One region of the Pseudomonas sp. L7 genome, then DNA from elsewhere that is predicted to be linked to it. Evidence: predicted binding sites of a transcription regulator. Region 1 holds the regulator's gene; each other region holds the start of a gene.

Region 1 (5,443 bases):
CCTCCCCCTTTTGCTCAGCCTGAGCGCAGCACTGGGAAGCGCGAGCGCCTTCGCCCTGCCGAACGACCGTGACCAGCCGATCCGCATCCAGGCGGACAACGCGCACCTGGACGACAAACAGGGCGTTGCCACCTACACGGGCGATGTGATCATCACTCAGGGCTCGATGATGATCAAAGGCAATACCGTGACCATGACTCGCGCCGCCTCGGGCGACATCGACGTCGTGACCTCGGTGGGCAACCTGGCCTACTTCGAGCAGCAGCAGAGCGCCGCCAAGCCCGACAAGATGAAGGGCTGGGCCGTCACCATCCAGTACCAGGCGCAAAAGGATATCGTCATCCTCACTGACCGCGCCAAGGTCGAGAACGAAGGCAACACCACCGAAGGCGAGAAGATCGTCTACAACACCAAGACCCAGGTGGCGACCGCCGGTCGTGGTGGCAACGTGACTGCACCTCGTCAGCGTATCGACATGGTGATCCAACCGAAGAAAAAGGCCGAGTAAATGGCAACCCTCAAAGCCCAGCACCTGGCCAAGAGCTACAAGGGCCGCCAGGTCGTCCGCGACGTCAGCCTGTCGATCGACAGCGGCCAGATCGTCGGCCTGCTCGGCCCTAACGGCGCCGGCAAGACCACCTGCTTCTACATGATCGTGGGGCTGGTCCAGGCCGACCAAGGGCGCGTGCTCATCGACAGCCACGATGTCAGCCACCAGCCCATGCATGGCCGGGCCCAGGCAGGCATCGGCTATCTGCCGCAGGAAGCGTCGATCTTCCGCAAGCTGTCGGTCGCCGACAACATCATGGCCATCCTCGAGACGCGCAAGGACCTGGACCGCGATGGACGGCGCAAGGAGTTGGAAAGCCTGCTGCAGGAGTTCCACATCAGCCACATCCGTGACAACCTCGGCATGAGCCTGTCCGGTGGCGAACGCCGCCGCGTCGAAATTGCCCGCGCCCTGGCGACCGCACCGAAGTTCATCCTGCTGGACGAACCCTTCGCTGGCGTCGACCCGATTTCCGTGGGTGATATCAAACAGATCATCCACCATCTGAAGGCCAAGGGCATCGGCGTGCTGATCACCGACCACAACGTGCGCGAAACACTCGACATCTGCGAGACCGCCTACATCGTCAACGATGGTCAACTGATCGCCGAAGGCGACGCCGAGACCATCCTGGCCAACCAGCTGGTCAAGGAAGTCTACCTGGGCCACGAGTTCCGACTCTGATCCCCGGGACCTGCCTGGAGCATTGGAAAAGCCTGGTGAAACGGGCTTAAGTGTTACAGTGCTCTAGGCAAACGCTACAATTTCAGGCATATAACTTGCTTAAGATTTGGCGCTCCGGCGCCCTGTAGTGGATGGCGCATGCGCGCCGGCGAACAAGGTATTAAGCCCCAGCCATGAAACCATCGCTCGTCCTAAAAATGGGCCAGCAACTGACGATGACCCCGCAGTTGCAACAGGCCATCCGTCTGCTCCAGCTCTCCACCCTGGACCTCCAACAGGAAATCCAGGAAGCGCTGGAGTCCAATCCGATGCTCGAACGTCAGGAAGACGGCGACGACTTCGACAACAGCGATCCGATGGCGGAAAACGGCGAAAGCAAACCTGCCACCGAAGCCCAGGACAACAGCTTCCAGGAAACCACCGTCAGCACGGAAAACCTCGAAGAGGGCGAGTGGAACGAGCGCATCCCCAACGAATTGCCGGTCGACACGGCCTGGGAAGACATCTACCAGACCAGCGCCAGCAGCCTGCCCAGCAACGATGACGACGAGTGGGACTTCACCACGCGCACCTCGGCCGGCGAAAGCTTGCAGAGCCATCTGCTGTGGCAGCTCAACCTGGCACCGATGTCCGACACCGACCGCCTGATCGCTGTCACTCTCATCGACAGCATCAACGATCAGGGCTATCTGGAAGACAGCCTCGAGGAAATCTGCGCCGGATTCGATCCGGAGCTGGACATCGAGCTGGATGAAGTCGAAGCCGTGCTGCACCGCATCCAGCAGTTCGAGCCGGCCGGCGTCGGCGCCCGCAACCTGGGCGAATGCCTGCTGCTGCAACTGCGCCAACTGCCGGCGAGCGTGCCGTGGATGGCCGAGGCCCAGCGCCTGGTCACCGACTACATCGACCTGCTCGGCAGCCGCGACTACAGCCAGCTCATGCGTCGCATGAAGCTCAAGGAAGACGAGCTGCGCCAGGTCATCGAGCTGGTGCAAAGCCTCAATCCGCGCCCGGGCTCGCAGATCGAATCGAGCGAGCCGGAGTACGTGATTCCAGACGTCATCGTGCGCAAGGACAGCGACCGCTGGCTGGTCGAACTGAACCAGGAAGCGGTGCCGCGCCTGCGGGTCAATCCGCAGTATGCAGGCTTCGTCCGCCGTGCCGACACCAGCGCGGACAACACCTTCATGCGCAACCAGTTGCAGGAAGCGCGCTGGTTCATCAAGAGCCTGCAAAGCCGCAACGAGACACTGATGAAAGTGGCGACCCAGATCGTCGAACACCAGCGTGGTTTCCTCGACCACGGCGATGAAGCCATGAAGCCCCTGGTGCTGCATGACATCGCCGAGGCGGTGGGCATGCACGAGTCGACCATTTCGCGGGTCACCACGCAGAAGTACATGCACACTCCCCGTGGCATCTACGAATTGAAATACTTTTTCTCGAGCCATGTGAGCACCGCCGAAGGCGGCGAATGCTCGTCTACGGCGATCCGCGCGATCATCAAGAAACTGGTGGCCGCGGAAAATCAGAAAAAGCCATTGAGTGACAGCAAGATCGCTGGTTTACTGGAGGCACAAGGCATCCAGGTAGCCCGCCGCACCGTCGCCAAGTACCGCGAATCGCTGGGGATTGCCCCGTCGAGCGAGCGCAAGCGATTGATGTAGCCCCGGGATGTGCCACAGCGTTTCAGTGGCAGGTGCAATACCTGCCTCTTTATGCACGGGCAACAAAGGAGAAGCTGTATGCAAGTCAACATCAGTGGCCAGCATGTAGAAGTCACCCAACCACTGCGCGAATACGTGCTCGAGAAGCTCGCCCGCGTGGAAGGGCATTTCGACAAGATCACCAATGCAACGGTGATCATGAAGGTCGAGAAGCTGCAGCAGAAGGTTGAAGCAACACTCCAGATTCCCGGCGGCGAAGTGGTCGCCAACGCTGAACACCAAGACATGTATGCCGCGATCGACGCATTGGCTGACAAGCTCGACCGCCAACTGAAAAAACACAAGGAAAAACAGCAAAGCCTGCTGCAAGGTGCAGCTGCCCGCTGATCCCCCTCATCCATGATCCGACTTGAAACCATCCTGACCCCCGGCCGTTCCCTCGTGAACGTGCCGGGCGGCAGCAAGAAGCGCGCCCTGGAAAAGGTCGCCACCCTGATTGCCGAGCAAGTACCTGAGCTTGCGATGCAAGACGTCTTCGAAAAGCTCATCGCTCGCGAAAAACTGGGCTCCACCGGCTTCGGTAATGGCATCGCCATTCCCCACTGCCGTCTGGAAGGTTGTACCGCCCCCGTCAGCGCCCTGCTGCACCTGGACGCACCCATCGACTACGACGCCATCGACGGCGCCCCCGTGGACCTGCTGTTCGTGCTGCTGGTCCCGGAAGCGGCCACCGATGCCCACCTCGAACTGCTGCGCCAGATCGCCAGCATGCTCGATCGCAAGGAAGTCCGTGATCGCCTGCGTGCCGCCGACAGCAGCGAAGCCCTCTACCAGGTAGTCCTGGACGCACAGAACGAGCACTGAACATGCGCCTGATCATCGTCAGCGGCCGGTCCGGCTCCGGCAAGAGCACCGCGCTCGATGTGCTGGAAGACAACGGCTACTACTGCATCGACAACCTGCCCGCCGGGTTGCTGCCGCAGCTGGCGGAAAACGCGCTGATCAACACCGAACTGATGCAACCCAAGGTCGCCGTGTCCATCGATGCGCGCAATCTACCCAGCCATCTGTCGCGCTTCCCCGAATTGCTCGAGGAAGCGCGCGCCCGTCACATCCAGTGTGACGTGCTGTACCTGGACGCCGACGAAGACACGCTGCTCAAGCGGTTCTCCGAAACCCGCCGTCGCCACCCCCTGACCAACGCGGACCGTTCGCTCGCCGAAGCCATCCGCGTCGAAAGTGAGCTGCTCGGCCCCATCGCCGACCTTGCCGACCTCAAGATCGATACCACCAGCCTCAATCTTTACCAACTGCGTGACTCGATCAAGCTGCGCCTGCTTAACCAGCCTGAGCCCGGCACCGCTTTTCTCGTCGAATCCTTCGGTTTCAAGCGCGGCATGCCGGTGGACGCCGACTTGGTGTTCGACGTGCGCTGCCTGCCAAACCCTTACTGGAAACCCGAGCTGCGCGAGCACTCGGGCCTTGAAGCTCCGGTGATCGAGTACCTGGCCGCACAACCGGACGTCGAGGAAATGTTCCAGGACATCTCCAGCTATCTGCTTAAATGGCTACCGCGCTTTGCCGCCAGCAACCGCGCCTATGTCACCATCGCCATCGGCTGCACCGGCGGACACCACCGCTCTGTCTATATCACCGAGCGCCTCGGACAACTGCTGCAGCAAACCCTGAAAAACGTCCAGGTCCGTCACCGCGACCTCTAACCCACAGGATCCACCCCACGATGCCCGCCCGCGAAATCACCATCATCAACAAGCTGGGCCTGCACGCCCGGGCGGCAGCCAAGTTCGTCGGCGTGGCCGGGAAGTTTCCCTGTCAGGTTCGAGTCGGGCGAGCCCCCGACAAGCTGGTGGACGGCAAGAGCATCATGGCAGTGATGATGCTGGCCGCAGGTAAAGGCACCCAGGTGCACCTGCATACCGAGGGTGAGCAGGACAACGACGCACTGGATGCGCTGGTGGCGTTGATCAACAACTATTTCGACGAAGGCGAGTAAGCCCTCGCCCCGCCTCTGGCCTGGCAGCCTCAGGACATCGCCGTGTCCATCACCATCATCAGGCAGAAACCGATGCATAGCCCCAGGCTTGCCAGTCGGTGATTACCATTGCTGCGCGACTCGGGAATGATTTCCTGGGTCACCACCAGCAACATCGCTCCCGCCGCACACGCAAGCCCCAGCGGTAGCAGCAGTTCGGCGACATTCACCAGCCAGGCACAGATCACCGCCGCCACCGGCTCCACCAGCCCGGATGCTGCACCGATCAGGAAGGCCTTGAACCGCGACATCCCTGCCCCCGCCAACACCAACGCAATCACCAGCCCTTCAGGCACATCCTGCAGGGCAATGCCCATGGCCAGGCTGTCAGCGTCCGGCATGCCGCCCCCCGCTGAAACACCAATGGCCATACCTTCCGGGATGTTGTGCGCAATGATCGCGGCCACGAACAGCCAGATACGCGCAGCGATCACCGGCTGATTGCCCTGCCCGACCATGGATTCCGGCGAAACCCCGGAGATTCGCAAG
Region 2 (5,443 bases), 2.8 Mb from region 1:
TTTTCGTCGAGGGTGCAACGTCGGTTATCCGGCGCTGCTTTGCCGCTGGCGGCAAGGGGGTGCCAAAGTTCAGCAGTGGCGGTATTGCTAATCGCGACACCCACCATTGTTGTACGGCCCGGCAAACCGCTTCCAGCCCTCCCCCGGCGACCACTGCGAACACACCAGTCGCCCATCCACCTGGCTTTCCCAGCGCCACCACGGCGCAGTACCGGCCTGAGCCTGGAGCAGGCATGCCGCCGCCAACAGCGCGACAGTCAGTTTCCTCATGATCCCTCCTGCAAAAACGACGAACCCCTTCACGGGAAAGGGGTTCGTCCAGACACGCTCAGCCAGCGACCATCAGGTCATCTGGATGATGGTCTGCATGATGGTGCTTTCGGTGGAGATGGTCTTGGCGTTGGCCTGGTAGTTGCTCTGCGCCTTGATCAGCTCGACCAGCTCCTGGGTCAGGTTGACGTTGGACGCTTCCAGCGAGTTGGACTCGACCGAGCCCAGGGTGCCGGTCTTCGGCGCGTCGATGCCTGGAATACCCGAGGAGAAGGTCTCTTTCCAACGCGTACCGCCGATCTGCTGCAGGCCCTGGTCGTTGGCGAAGCTGGCAATCGCAACCTGGCCGATGGCGCGAGACTGCTGGTTGCTGAAGCTTGCGAACATCACCCCGGTCGAGTCGATCGACAGGCTCGACAGGATGCCGGTGGCATAGCCGTCCTGATTCTGCGACATGCGCGCGGTCTCGGTGTTGTACGAGGTGGTGCTGTTCATGGCCAGGCGCATGCCGTCGGCATTGCCATCCGAACCGTTGGCCGCCCAGTTGCCTGCGGCATCCTTCGCGGCCGGGATCCAGCCCTTGAGGCTGAAGGTGTTGTTGGTCACGCTCCAGTTGGCCGCCGGCACCGTGGTGTTGTCGGTGGTCATGGCCTTGATGCTGCCGTCGGAGTTGAAAGTCATGGTGCCGGTCAGCGGCGTGGTGCTACTCGGGTTGAGCGGGTTGCGACCATCGACCAGGGTGTACATGGTCCACTCGTTGGTGCCGGTCTTGCGGTAGAACTGCTCCATGGTGTGCTCGTTACCCTGGCTGTCGTACACCTTGGTCGGGAAGGACTTGGTGTAGGTCGACTGGTCGGCCGGGTCGAACGGCTTGTTCGGCACCATCACCGGCGGGGTCGCGCCGTCGGACACCTCCAGCGGGATGGTGTCGGCGGAGGAGTTCAGGTTGATACCCTGGTCGATCAGGGTAGTGGCCTTGGGGGCCAGCGCCGAGGTATCGATCTTCAGGTTGGTGAGGATGCCCTTCTGGATCTTGCCGGTGCTGTCGGCAGCATAGCCTTGCAGGTTCAGGCCGTCGGAGGTCACCACGTTGTTGTCCTTGTCGGTGCGGAAGGCTCCGGCACGGGTGTAGGTCAGCGAGCCGTTGTCGGACAGGACGAAGTAGCCCTGGCCCTGGATCCCCATGTCCAGCACGTTGCCAGTGTTGTTCACGTCACCCTGGGTGAACTGCTGCGACACCGCCGCCAGGCGCACACCGTTACCGACCTGGTTCTGGCCCACGCCCAGGCGGTTGGCGCCGGCGTAGACGTCGGCGAACTCGGCACGCGACGACTTGAAACCGGTGGTATTGACGTTGGCGATGTTGTTGCCGGTAACGTCGAGTTGCTTGTTGGCTGCGTAGAGACCGCTAAGGCCGATATTGAAAGACATGCATTGCTCCTTCTGCCGAACAGGCCGGCCTTAGATTCCGATGGTTTGTACTTTGGAGATGCCGACCTTGCCGATACCGGCCAGGTTGAGCATCATCTCGCCGCCAGTGCCACCCACGGTGACACTGGTGACGGTGGCTGGCAGCAGCGTGTACATCTCCTGAGCCTTGCCATCGACGGTGGTCGTCGCGGTAAAGGTGTAGTTGCCTGCAGCGACCTTCTCGCCCTTGTCGTTGGTGCCATCCCAGATGAAGTCGGCAGTGCCCTTCTTCTGTTCGCCCAACTGGATGGTCTTGACGACGTTGCCATCCTTGTCCTTGATCGTGACCTTGCCGCTCTCGATGTTCTGCGGCACCACGACCTGACCATTGAAGCTCTTGGTCGGATCGACCAACGCCTTGTCGTTCTGCACGATCACCGAGCGGCCGACCAGCGACGATGCCTGCAGCGCCTGGGACGAACCCAGCGAACCGGTAATGGCGTTGACCGACTCGTTGAGGGTCTGGATACCCTCCAGGCTGCTGAACTGCGCAAGCTGGGCAACGAACTCACCGTTGTCCTGCGGATCGAGCGGGTTCTGGTGCTGCATCTGGGTGACCAGCAACTGCAAGAAGGCATCCTTGCCGAGCGCGTTCTTGTCGGTCGGCTCGCTGGCTGGCTTCTTGGTGCCGTTGCTCACACCGGAGTTGGCGAGCACATCATTAACATTGACTGCCATGCGTTGCGCTCCTCAATCACTGACCCAGGGTCAGCACCTTCTGCATCATGGTCTTGGCGGTGTTCATCAGCTCGGCGTTGGTCTGGAACGCACGGCTGGCGGAGATCATGTCAGCCATCTCCTCGACCACGTTGACGTTCGGGTAGTAGACGTAGCCGTCCTTGTTCGCCGCCGGATGATTGGGCTCGTAGCGGGCTTCCAGGTTGCTCTGGTCCTCGATGATCCCCTTGACCTGCACACCCTGGCCGGCCTGGCCCTGGTCGTCGAACAGCGACTGACCGGCGCCGTTCTGGGCCTGTTCGAAGGTAGTGGCGAACACCGGGTGGCGCGCGCGGTAGGTCTGGTCGATGCTCGAGGAGACGGTCTCGGCGTTGGCGATGTTCGAGGCGACGGTGTTAAGGCGCGTGTTCTGCGCGCTCATGCCGCTACCGGCGATGTTGAAGACACTGGCAAGGGACATGGTCACTCTCCACGCAGGGCCGATACCAGCCCTTTGAATTTACTGTTGAGCAAGGTGAAGCTGGCCTGGAAGTCGATCGCGTTCTGCGCATAGTTCGACTGCTCGATCTGTGCATCCACGGTGTTCTGGTCGATCGACGGCTGCATCGGCGTGCGGTACTTGAGACTGTCGTCGCCCATGGCCAGGCCTTCGGCCTCGATGTGGTGGCCGTTGGTGCGGGTCAGCGAAATACGCCCATTGCTTTGTTTGTCTGCCTCGGCGGCAAGCACCGAGGAGAAGTCCATGTCACGCGCCTTGTAGTTGGGCGTGTCGGCGTTGGCGATGTTGTTGGCCAGCACCTCGGCGCGCTGGGCGCGGAAACCCAGTGCCTTTTCATGGATGCCGAGGGCCTTGTCGAAGCTGATGCTCATGTCGGGGAACCTTCGAAGGTTGACCAGCGTTGCGTTGGCCAAGCTATAGCAAGGCCTGTGCCAACAGCCGCAACCCCAGCAATACCGGGCATCATCTGCATCCGCGAGCAACGGCAATGCCAGAAAAGCGGCAAAGTGCTTCCGCTTGATGGCGAGTGAGCGGCAATTGCCGAGCGGCAAAAGCGGCAATCCAAAAAATTGACGTCAACAGGGCAGTGTTATTTTGCCATCACTGCGAGTAGCATTCGCGACCGCGCAGAGATGTGGCATGAGGCCACTGGTTACGGTTTCAGGCACAGCATGGATGCGCACTGTCCCTATTGCCTTCCAAGGAAGAAACCGTGTCCCCGCTGACCTACCGCAAGACCCTGCTTGCCCTGGCAATTGCCACCAGCGCCCTGCCCGCCCATGGCCAGACCATCCAACTGACCGATGCCGGCTTCACCTCCAGCCACCAGAGCTACGCGAACGGCCTCGAGTTCGGCGGCAGCTTCACCAATATTTCCCGCAGCGCGATCGTGCTCGACGACGCCAACGTACAGGGCGACCTGACCTTCAACAGCCCGATCAACGACAACGACCGCACCACCGTGGACATGGTCAATCGCAGCGACGCCCTCACCGTGCGCAACAGTCATGTGACCGGCGACCTGATGAACCAGGCCTTCGTCAGGAGCACCAGCCTCGATGGCAACGCGCTGAAAATCAGCAATACCACCATCGATGGCAACCTGATCAACCAAGGCACGCTCCAGGCCGGCACCGGTATCGGCATCATCAACCGGCGGGAGGCCTACGGCATCAACCTGGCCAGCGCCAACGGCCAGTCGACCTTGATCAAGGGCGACCTGGTCAACGCCCAGAACGCCAAGGTCCGCGCCTATGGCTACAACGCGATCACCCTCAACCTGGCCGGCGCCACCGTGCAGGGCAAGATCGTCAACCGCGGCGCCATCGAAAGCAGCGGCCCCAATGCCATCAGCGTCAACGCCACGTCGCGCGGCGGCGCCACCGGCATGCCAACCCGCCTGGACAGCATCGAAAACTACGGCAATATCGTCGCCAGCGACACGAACAGCCAGGCCATCGCGCTCGATGGCGCAACCCTGACCAGTAGCCTGGGGCGGCACATCGACAACCGTGGCTCGATCTACGCCTTGAGCGGCACCGGCATTCGCATCGGCGATGTCGCATTCGACGGCCCCGGCCAGCAACCCTGGTATCGCGACCACGGCGACCTGAACATCTTCAACAGCGGCATCATCATGGCCCAGGTCGCCATCGACGCCAGCCACAGCAATCGGCCGGTCGAGCTCATCCTGCGCGAGGGCAGCCAGATCACCGGCATGCTCGACGGGCTGAGCAACATCGAGGTCGAAGGTAACAGCGAGTTCCAGGCCCACTACCTGCCCCACAGCACCCCGGACATCCGCCTCAAGCCCGGTGGCTGGATCGAAGTCGGCAACCTGGGTGACGACACCCGCGCAACCCTGTCACTGACCGCTGCCCGCACCGCGATCGACGGCAACCTGTCGATCGCCGGCAACTCGGCGCTGGGCCTGGAATTGTCCAGCGAAACCGACCCGAGCGTGGCGGTACTCAAGGTCAGTGGCACCAGCAAGTTCGAGCAAGGCTCGCGCATCGCCCTGCACGCCGACGAAGAGGACTTCCAGCCGTCCGGATCGCGCTACCTGCTGGTCGAGGCCGGCCAGGTACAGCTGGTGGACACCGCCGGCCACAACCTTGACCCCAACGGCATCCAGGTCACCAGTACCTCGGCACTGCTGCGCGTGCAGAGCAGCGCGGTGGAAGACAACAAAGTCTACGCTCAGGTCACGACCAAACCAGTGGAAGAAGTCACCGAGATCGTCAAGGAAAGCGGCGGCAACGACAATGCCCAGGGTGCCATCGGCAACGCGATCGGTAACGGCCTGCTGGCTCAGTTGCCCAAAGGCGACCCGCTGCTGGCCTACGCCGCCAAGGCCGACCAGGCCCAGGTCGCCAGACTGGCTCGCCAGCTGACCCCGGAGGTCAACGGCGGCGCGCGCCAGGCAGCCACCGGAGCCCAGCGCATGATCGGCAACGCCATCAGCAGCCGCGCCAGCAACCTGCGTGGCGCGTCGTCGGGGGAAGGCTTCAGCCAGGCCGGCGTATG
Region 3 (5,443 bases), 2.6 Mb from region 1:
GAACAAGCCGTTGAGCCACCTTTATCCGAAGACCTGCAAACGTGCCAGACCCGAGGTCTGCGCAGTACCTGTGGGAGCGGGTTTACCCGCGAAGCAAACACCGCGGTAGATGGCACCGGCTTCGCCGGTGTTCGCGGGCAAGCCCGCTCCCACAGGTACTGCACAGGCCGGGCAGGAGCCATACCTGCTAGAAACAGCGAATCTCGACCTGCCCCCCTTCCATCCGCACCGGCCACACCCGCAACCGCTGCCCCGCATCCTCCAGGCAACGCCCATCACGCAAGCTGAAATGCTGCTTGTACAACGGCGCCGCCACCACCAGTTCGCCTTGCAGGCTGCCGATCAACCCCCGCCCGATAACATTGGCCCCTGAACGTGGGTCGCGGTTGTCCACGGCATACAGTGTCTGCTCCTGCCCGGGCAGGTAGAACAGCGCGACCTGCTCGCCGTCGAGCCAGACCACCACCCCCGAGTCCGCAATCAGATCATCGACCCGGCACACCGACTGCCAGATATCCTGTGGCGCAACGACAGCATTAGACAGGTTCATCAAACGAGCTCCTCGACAGTAGGGATCAACTCCAGCGGCGTAGCCGGTCGACGCTGTTCGCGCTCACGCACGAAATGCACATCCGGGTCAGGCCGCTGATCGTTGACGAAGGTGCGGAAGCGCTTGAGCTTCTCCGGGTCTTTCAAGGCGTTGGCCCATTCGCATTCGTAGCGGTCGACCACATGCTGCATCTGCGCTTCCAGCTCGTCGGCAAGGCCCAGGCTATCGTCGAGAATCACCGCCTTGAGATAGTCCAGCCCGCCGTCCAGGCCTTCGCGCCACACCGAGGTGCGCTGCAGTTTGTCGGCGGTGCGGATGTAGAACATCAGCACGCGGTCGATCAGGCGGATCAGGGTGTCGTCGTCCAGATCGGTGGCGAACAGTTCGGCATGGCGCGGGCGCATGCCACCGTTGCCACAAACGTACAGGTTCCACCCCTTGTCGGTGGCGATCACGCCGATATCCTTGCTCTGCGCCTCGGCGCATTCACGGGTGCAGCCGGACACCGCGAACTTGAGCTTGTGCGGCGAGCGCAGGCCCTTGTAGCGGTCTTCGATACGCAGGGCCATGGCAACGCTGTCCTGCACGCCGTAGCGGCACCAGGTGCTGCCCACGCACGACTTCACCGTGCGGGTCGACTTGCCATAGGCATGGCCGGTTTCGAAGCCCGCCTCGATCAGTTCGCCCCAGATCAGCGGCAGCTCGTGCAACTGCGCGCCGAACAGGTCGATGCGCTGGCCGCCGGTGATTTTGGTGTAGAGGTCGTACTTCTTCGCCACCTGGCCGATCACGATCAACTTGTCGGGGGTGATTTCACCACCCGGGATGCGCGGCACCACCGAGTAGGTGCCGTTCTTCTGCATGTTGGCCATGAAGGTGTCGTTGGTGTCCTGCAGCGGTACCAGCGAGGGGTCCATGATCGGCTGGTTCCAGCACGAGGCGAGGATCGAGCCCACGGTCGGCTTGCAGATGTCGCAACCGACATGGCCCTTGCCGTGGCGCTCGAGCAGCTCGTTGAAGGTTCGAATCCCCTCGACCCGCACCAGTGCATACAACTCCTGACGGGTATAGGCAAAGTGCTCGCACAGGCTCTTGTCGACCGTCACGCCACGCGCGGTCAGTTCGTGCTCGAACACCTGCTTGAGCAGCGCCGCACAGCCACCACAGCCGCTGGCCGCCTTGGTGCAGCCCTTGACCGCCGCCAGGTCCGCGCAGCCACTGTCGATGGCCGCGCAGATCGCGCCCTTGCTGACGTTGTGGCAAGAGCAGATGGTCGCGCTGTCGGGCAGGGCATCGGCGCCCAGCGTCGGCGCGCCGCCGCTCTGCGGCAGGATCAGCGCCGCCGGATCCTGCGGCAGGGCGATGCCGTTTTGCACGTACTGCAGCAGCGTGTCGTAGTAGCTGTTGTCGCCGACCAGCACCGCGCCGATCACCCGCTTGCCGCTGGCGTCGACCACCAGGCGGCGGTAGCTGGCGTTGGCCTCGTCGATGTATCGGTAGCTGCGGGCGCCCGGGGTGGCGCCGTGGGCGTCGCCGATGGAGCCGACATCGACCCCCAGCAGCTTGAGCTTGGTCGACATGTCGGCACCGCTGAACTCGGCACTGGCCTCGCCGACCAGCAGCGCAGCAAGGTTGCGCGCCATGCTGTAGCCCGGGGCAACGAGGCCGAACACGCTACCGTTCCACGACGCGCACTCGCCGATGGCAAAGATCCGTGGATCGCTGGAACGGCAGTTGCCGTCGATGACCACGCCGCCGCGCGGCGCGATCTGCAGCTCGCAGGCACGCCCCAGGGCGTCACGCGGACGGATACCGGCAGAGAACACGATCAGGTCGGTTTCCAGGTACTCGCCACCATCGAAATTCATGCGATGGCGATACTCTTCTCCCGGGTCGATCGACTGGGTGGCGCGAGACAGATGCACGCCGACACCCAGCGCTTCGATCTGCGCACGCAAGGCCGCGCCTCCTTCATGATCGAGCTGCACCGGCATCAGCCGTGGCGCGAACTCCACGACATGAGCCTCCAGCCCCAGCGACTTGAGCGCATTGGCAGCCTCAAGGCCCAGCAGCCCACCGCCGACCACCACGCCACGCCGGGCCCCGGCAGCCGAGGCGCGGATGTCGTCAAGATCGTCGAGGGTGCGGTAGACCAAGCAGGCCGTGCCCGTGGAGCCTTCGATCGGCGGTACGAACGGGTAGGAGCCGGTGGCAAGGATCAGTTGGTCATAACCGTAGCGCCCCTGGGCGGTGACCACCTCGCCCAGCGTGCGGTCGATCTCCAGCACAGCTTCGTGCAGGTGCAGGTGCACGCCGTGCTGGGCATAGAAGTCGGGCTCGCACATAGCTAGTGTCTCGGCGCTACTGCCGGCGAAGTATTCCGACAAGTGCACACGGTCGTAGGCGCGCTGGCGCTCCTCGCCGAACACGCGCAGCTCGAAGCGCGCCAGGGCACCACGTTCGATCAGTTGCTCGACCAGGTGATGACCGACCATGCCGTTGCCGACAATGACCAGTCGCTCTCGTTGTCCGCCGTTCGCTGTTGCCTTCATAGCCGATCCTCGATCACGGTGTGCGGGGCATGCCCGCGGCAAAGACAAAAAAAGGCGCCTGGAGCCGAAGCTCCAGGCGCCTTTGCCTGTACTCATCAGTGTGAGGCCCCTGTTGATCGCCGTTGATCAGTGGGGCTGTGTTGTAAACCGTTGAAAGCAGGGAGCGTGCCAAGGTCGGAATGAGTGCTGGCACTGTCGCGTTGCAAGCCCGCTCCTGCGGGGTATGCAGCGTTGCGCGACCTGTGGCAGCGGGCGTGTCCGGCGACAGCGCCGCACGCGGCAACGCCTCAAGCCGGTGCACCCCTCCCCATCCCGGTGCACTCAATACACATCGCGTCGATAACGCTTGTTCTTGCCCAATTCCTCGACATAAGCCGCTGCCGCCTCGGCGCTCATCCGCCCGTGCTCGGCCACGACCTGGCGCAACGCAGCATCGACATCCTTGGCCATGCGCTGGGCATCGCCGCAGATGTAGAAGTACGCCCCTGCCTCCAGCCACTGCCACAGTTCGGCGCCCTGTTCGAGCATGCGCTGCTGCACGTACAGCTTCTCGGCCTGGTCACGCGAGAACGCCGTGCTCAGGCGCAGATGACCGCTGGCCTCCCAGGCCTGCAACTGCTCGCGGTAATAGAAATCAAAGGCGGCATGCTGCTCACCGAAGAACAGCCAGTTGCCGCCGGTCGCACCGCGGGCTTCGCGCTCTTCGAGAAAGGCTCGGAACGGCGCGATACCCGTGCCAGGGCCGACCATGATGAGCGGTGTAGCATCGTCGTCCGGCAGTCGGAAATGCCGCGCGACCTGCGGGAAGATCGCCACCTCCAGCGCTTCGGCGCGGTCGGCGAGGAAGCTTGAACTCACGCCCTTGCGCTGGCCATAGCGCACAGTTGAAACGGTCAGGTGCACCTGCTGCGGATGGGCCTTGGGGCTGGAGCTGATCGAGTACATGCGTGGCTGCAACGGCTTGAGCAGGGCCAACCAGTTTTCCAGTGACAGTTGCGGCGCGAATGCCGCGAGCACATCGGCCAACTGCCGCCCCCACAGCCACTCCTTGAGTTCGGCCTTGTGCTCGGGCAGCAGCAGCCGACGCAGTTCACCTGCCTGCGGCGCCTGGCTGAAGGCGGCAAGCTGCTGCGACGTGACCCGGGCGATCTCCAGATGCCGCTCCATCGCCTCGGCCAACGGCATCGTCGGCAAGTCCGGCAGTTGCACGCACGTCTGGCCATCGAGCCCCATCAGGCCTAGCAGCTCCTGGACCAGCGCCGGGCAGTTGCGCGGCCAGACACCCAGCGCATCGCCTGCCTCGTAGACCAGCCCGGTGCCTTGCAGGTCGAACACCACCTGGCGTGTCTCCTTGGTCGCTCCGGGCGCATTGAGCACACGGTTCTCGATGATGGGAGCCAGGCAGGGTTGCTGCTTGCCGAACACCCGCGCCGGCGGGGCTATGACGGGCGCTTCGGCCGTCGGCCCGAGCAGCGGCAGCAACGCCTGCAGCCAGGCGGCGAACGATGGGTCGAAGTCCGGTTCGCAATCGACCCGATCGAGCAGACGTCGGCCGCCCAGTTCAGCCAGGCGCTGGTCGAGCTTGCGGCCAAAGCCGCAGAACTGGTCGTAGCTGGAGTCACCCAGCGCCAGCACGGCGAAGGGCAGTGCCGCACACTGCGCCCCCTCCTCGCCCTGCAGCGCCTGCCAGAACGCCGAAGCACAGTCAGGCGCATCGCCGTCACCAAAGGTGCTGGTGATCAGCAGCACGCTGGCGGCGCCACGCAATTGGCCGGGGCTGACTGCATCCATGCAGCTCAGCTCGACCGCCAGGCCCGCTTCGCGCAGATGGGCCGCACAGCGCTCGGCCAGCACCTCGCCATTGCCGGTCTGCGAGGCCCACAGCACCCGATGCCGGGCGACCTCGGCCATGGCGACCGGCGCCACCACCGGCTGGGCGAACAGGCCGGCGATCAAGCCATCGACGAACAGCCGACTGGCGGGCGCCAGCGGCGCACCGGGCGGCAGGCTGGGCACACCCGGTGTACGCGCCTGCCCAAGGCCGAGCAGGAAGCCCTGAAGGTAATGACGCTCCTCGTCAGCCAGGACGGGGGCCGGCAGGCTGTCCAGGCCGAGCAGGCGAGACAGGGTGTCGGTGGGCATGGTGGCAGGCTCCGTAGGGATCGCGCAGGGCAGCTCGAGTGCCTCGATGCGTTCGCCCGCAACCCGCTCCAGGGTCACGGCGCAATGCTTGAAGGCCGGTTGCAGGGAAGTTGGATCGACCGCGTCGCAGGTCACGGCGTTGATCGCCAGTTGCTCGCCATACAGGTCGTTCCAGTGAAAAGGGGCAAAGCAGTTGCCG

What was found. Region 1 encodes sigma-54, which starts transcription at its own class of promoters, with help from an activator protein. Its sites were predicted from a motif close to ANTGGCATNNANNTTGCTNT; they were not measured.
Region 2: a site for sigma-54 is predicted at 3,334-3,353, ahead of flgB (flagellar basal body rod protein FlgB). Genes of this name have one in related genera too.
Region 3: a site for sigma-54 is predicted at 3,256-3,275, ahead of nirB (nitrite reductase large subunit NirB). Genes of this name have one in related genera too.

Annotation. Positions count from the first base shown of each region.
Region 1 is NZ_CP176784.1:1,071,298-1,076,740, reverse strand. Features, by position in the region: gene lptA (lipopolysaccharide transport periplasmic protein LptA) at 1-508, shown strand, start outside; gene lptB (LPS export ABC transporter ATP-binding protein) at 509-1,234, shown strand; gene ACK3BK_RS05175 (RNA polymerase factor sigma-54) at 1,408-2,901, shown strand; gene hpf (ribosome hibernation-promoting factor, HPF/YfiA family) at 2,980-3,288, shown strand; gene ptsN (PTS IIA-like nitrogen regulatory protein PtsN) at 3,301-3,765, shown strand; gene rapZ (RNase adapter RapZ) at 3,768-4,622, shown strand; gene ACK3BK_RS05155 (HPr family phosphocarrier protein) at 4,643-4,915, shown strand; gene ACK3BK_RS05150 (ZIP family metal transporter) at 4,945-5,443, opposite strand, start outside.
Region 2 is NZ_CP176784.1:3,870,646-3,876,088, forward strand. Features, by position in the region: gene ACK3BK_RS17795 (hypothetical protein) at 88-270, opposite strand; gene flgE (flagellar hook protein FlgE) at 343-1,701, opposite strand; gene flgD (flagellar hook assembly protein FlgD) at 1,732-2,418, opposite strand; gene flgC (flagellar basal body rod protein FlgC) at 2,435-2,878, opposite strand; gene flgB (flagellar basal body rod protein FlgB) at 2,881-3,288, opposite strand; gene ACK3BK_RS17820 (autotransporter outer membrane beta-barrel domain-containing protein) at 3,630-5,443, shown strand, end outside.
Region 3 is NZ_CP176784.1:4,092,429-4,097,871, forward strand. Features, by position in the region: gene ACK3BK_RS18850 (hypothetical protein) at 1-2, shown strand, start outside; gene nirD (nitrite reductase small subunit NirD) at 188-550, opposite strand; gene nirB (nitrite reductase large subunit NirB) at 550-3,102, opposite strand; gene ACK3BK_RS18865 (molybdopterin-dependent oxidoreductase) at 3,424-5,443, opposite strand, start outside.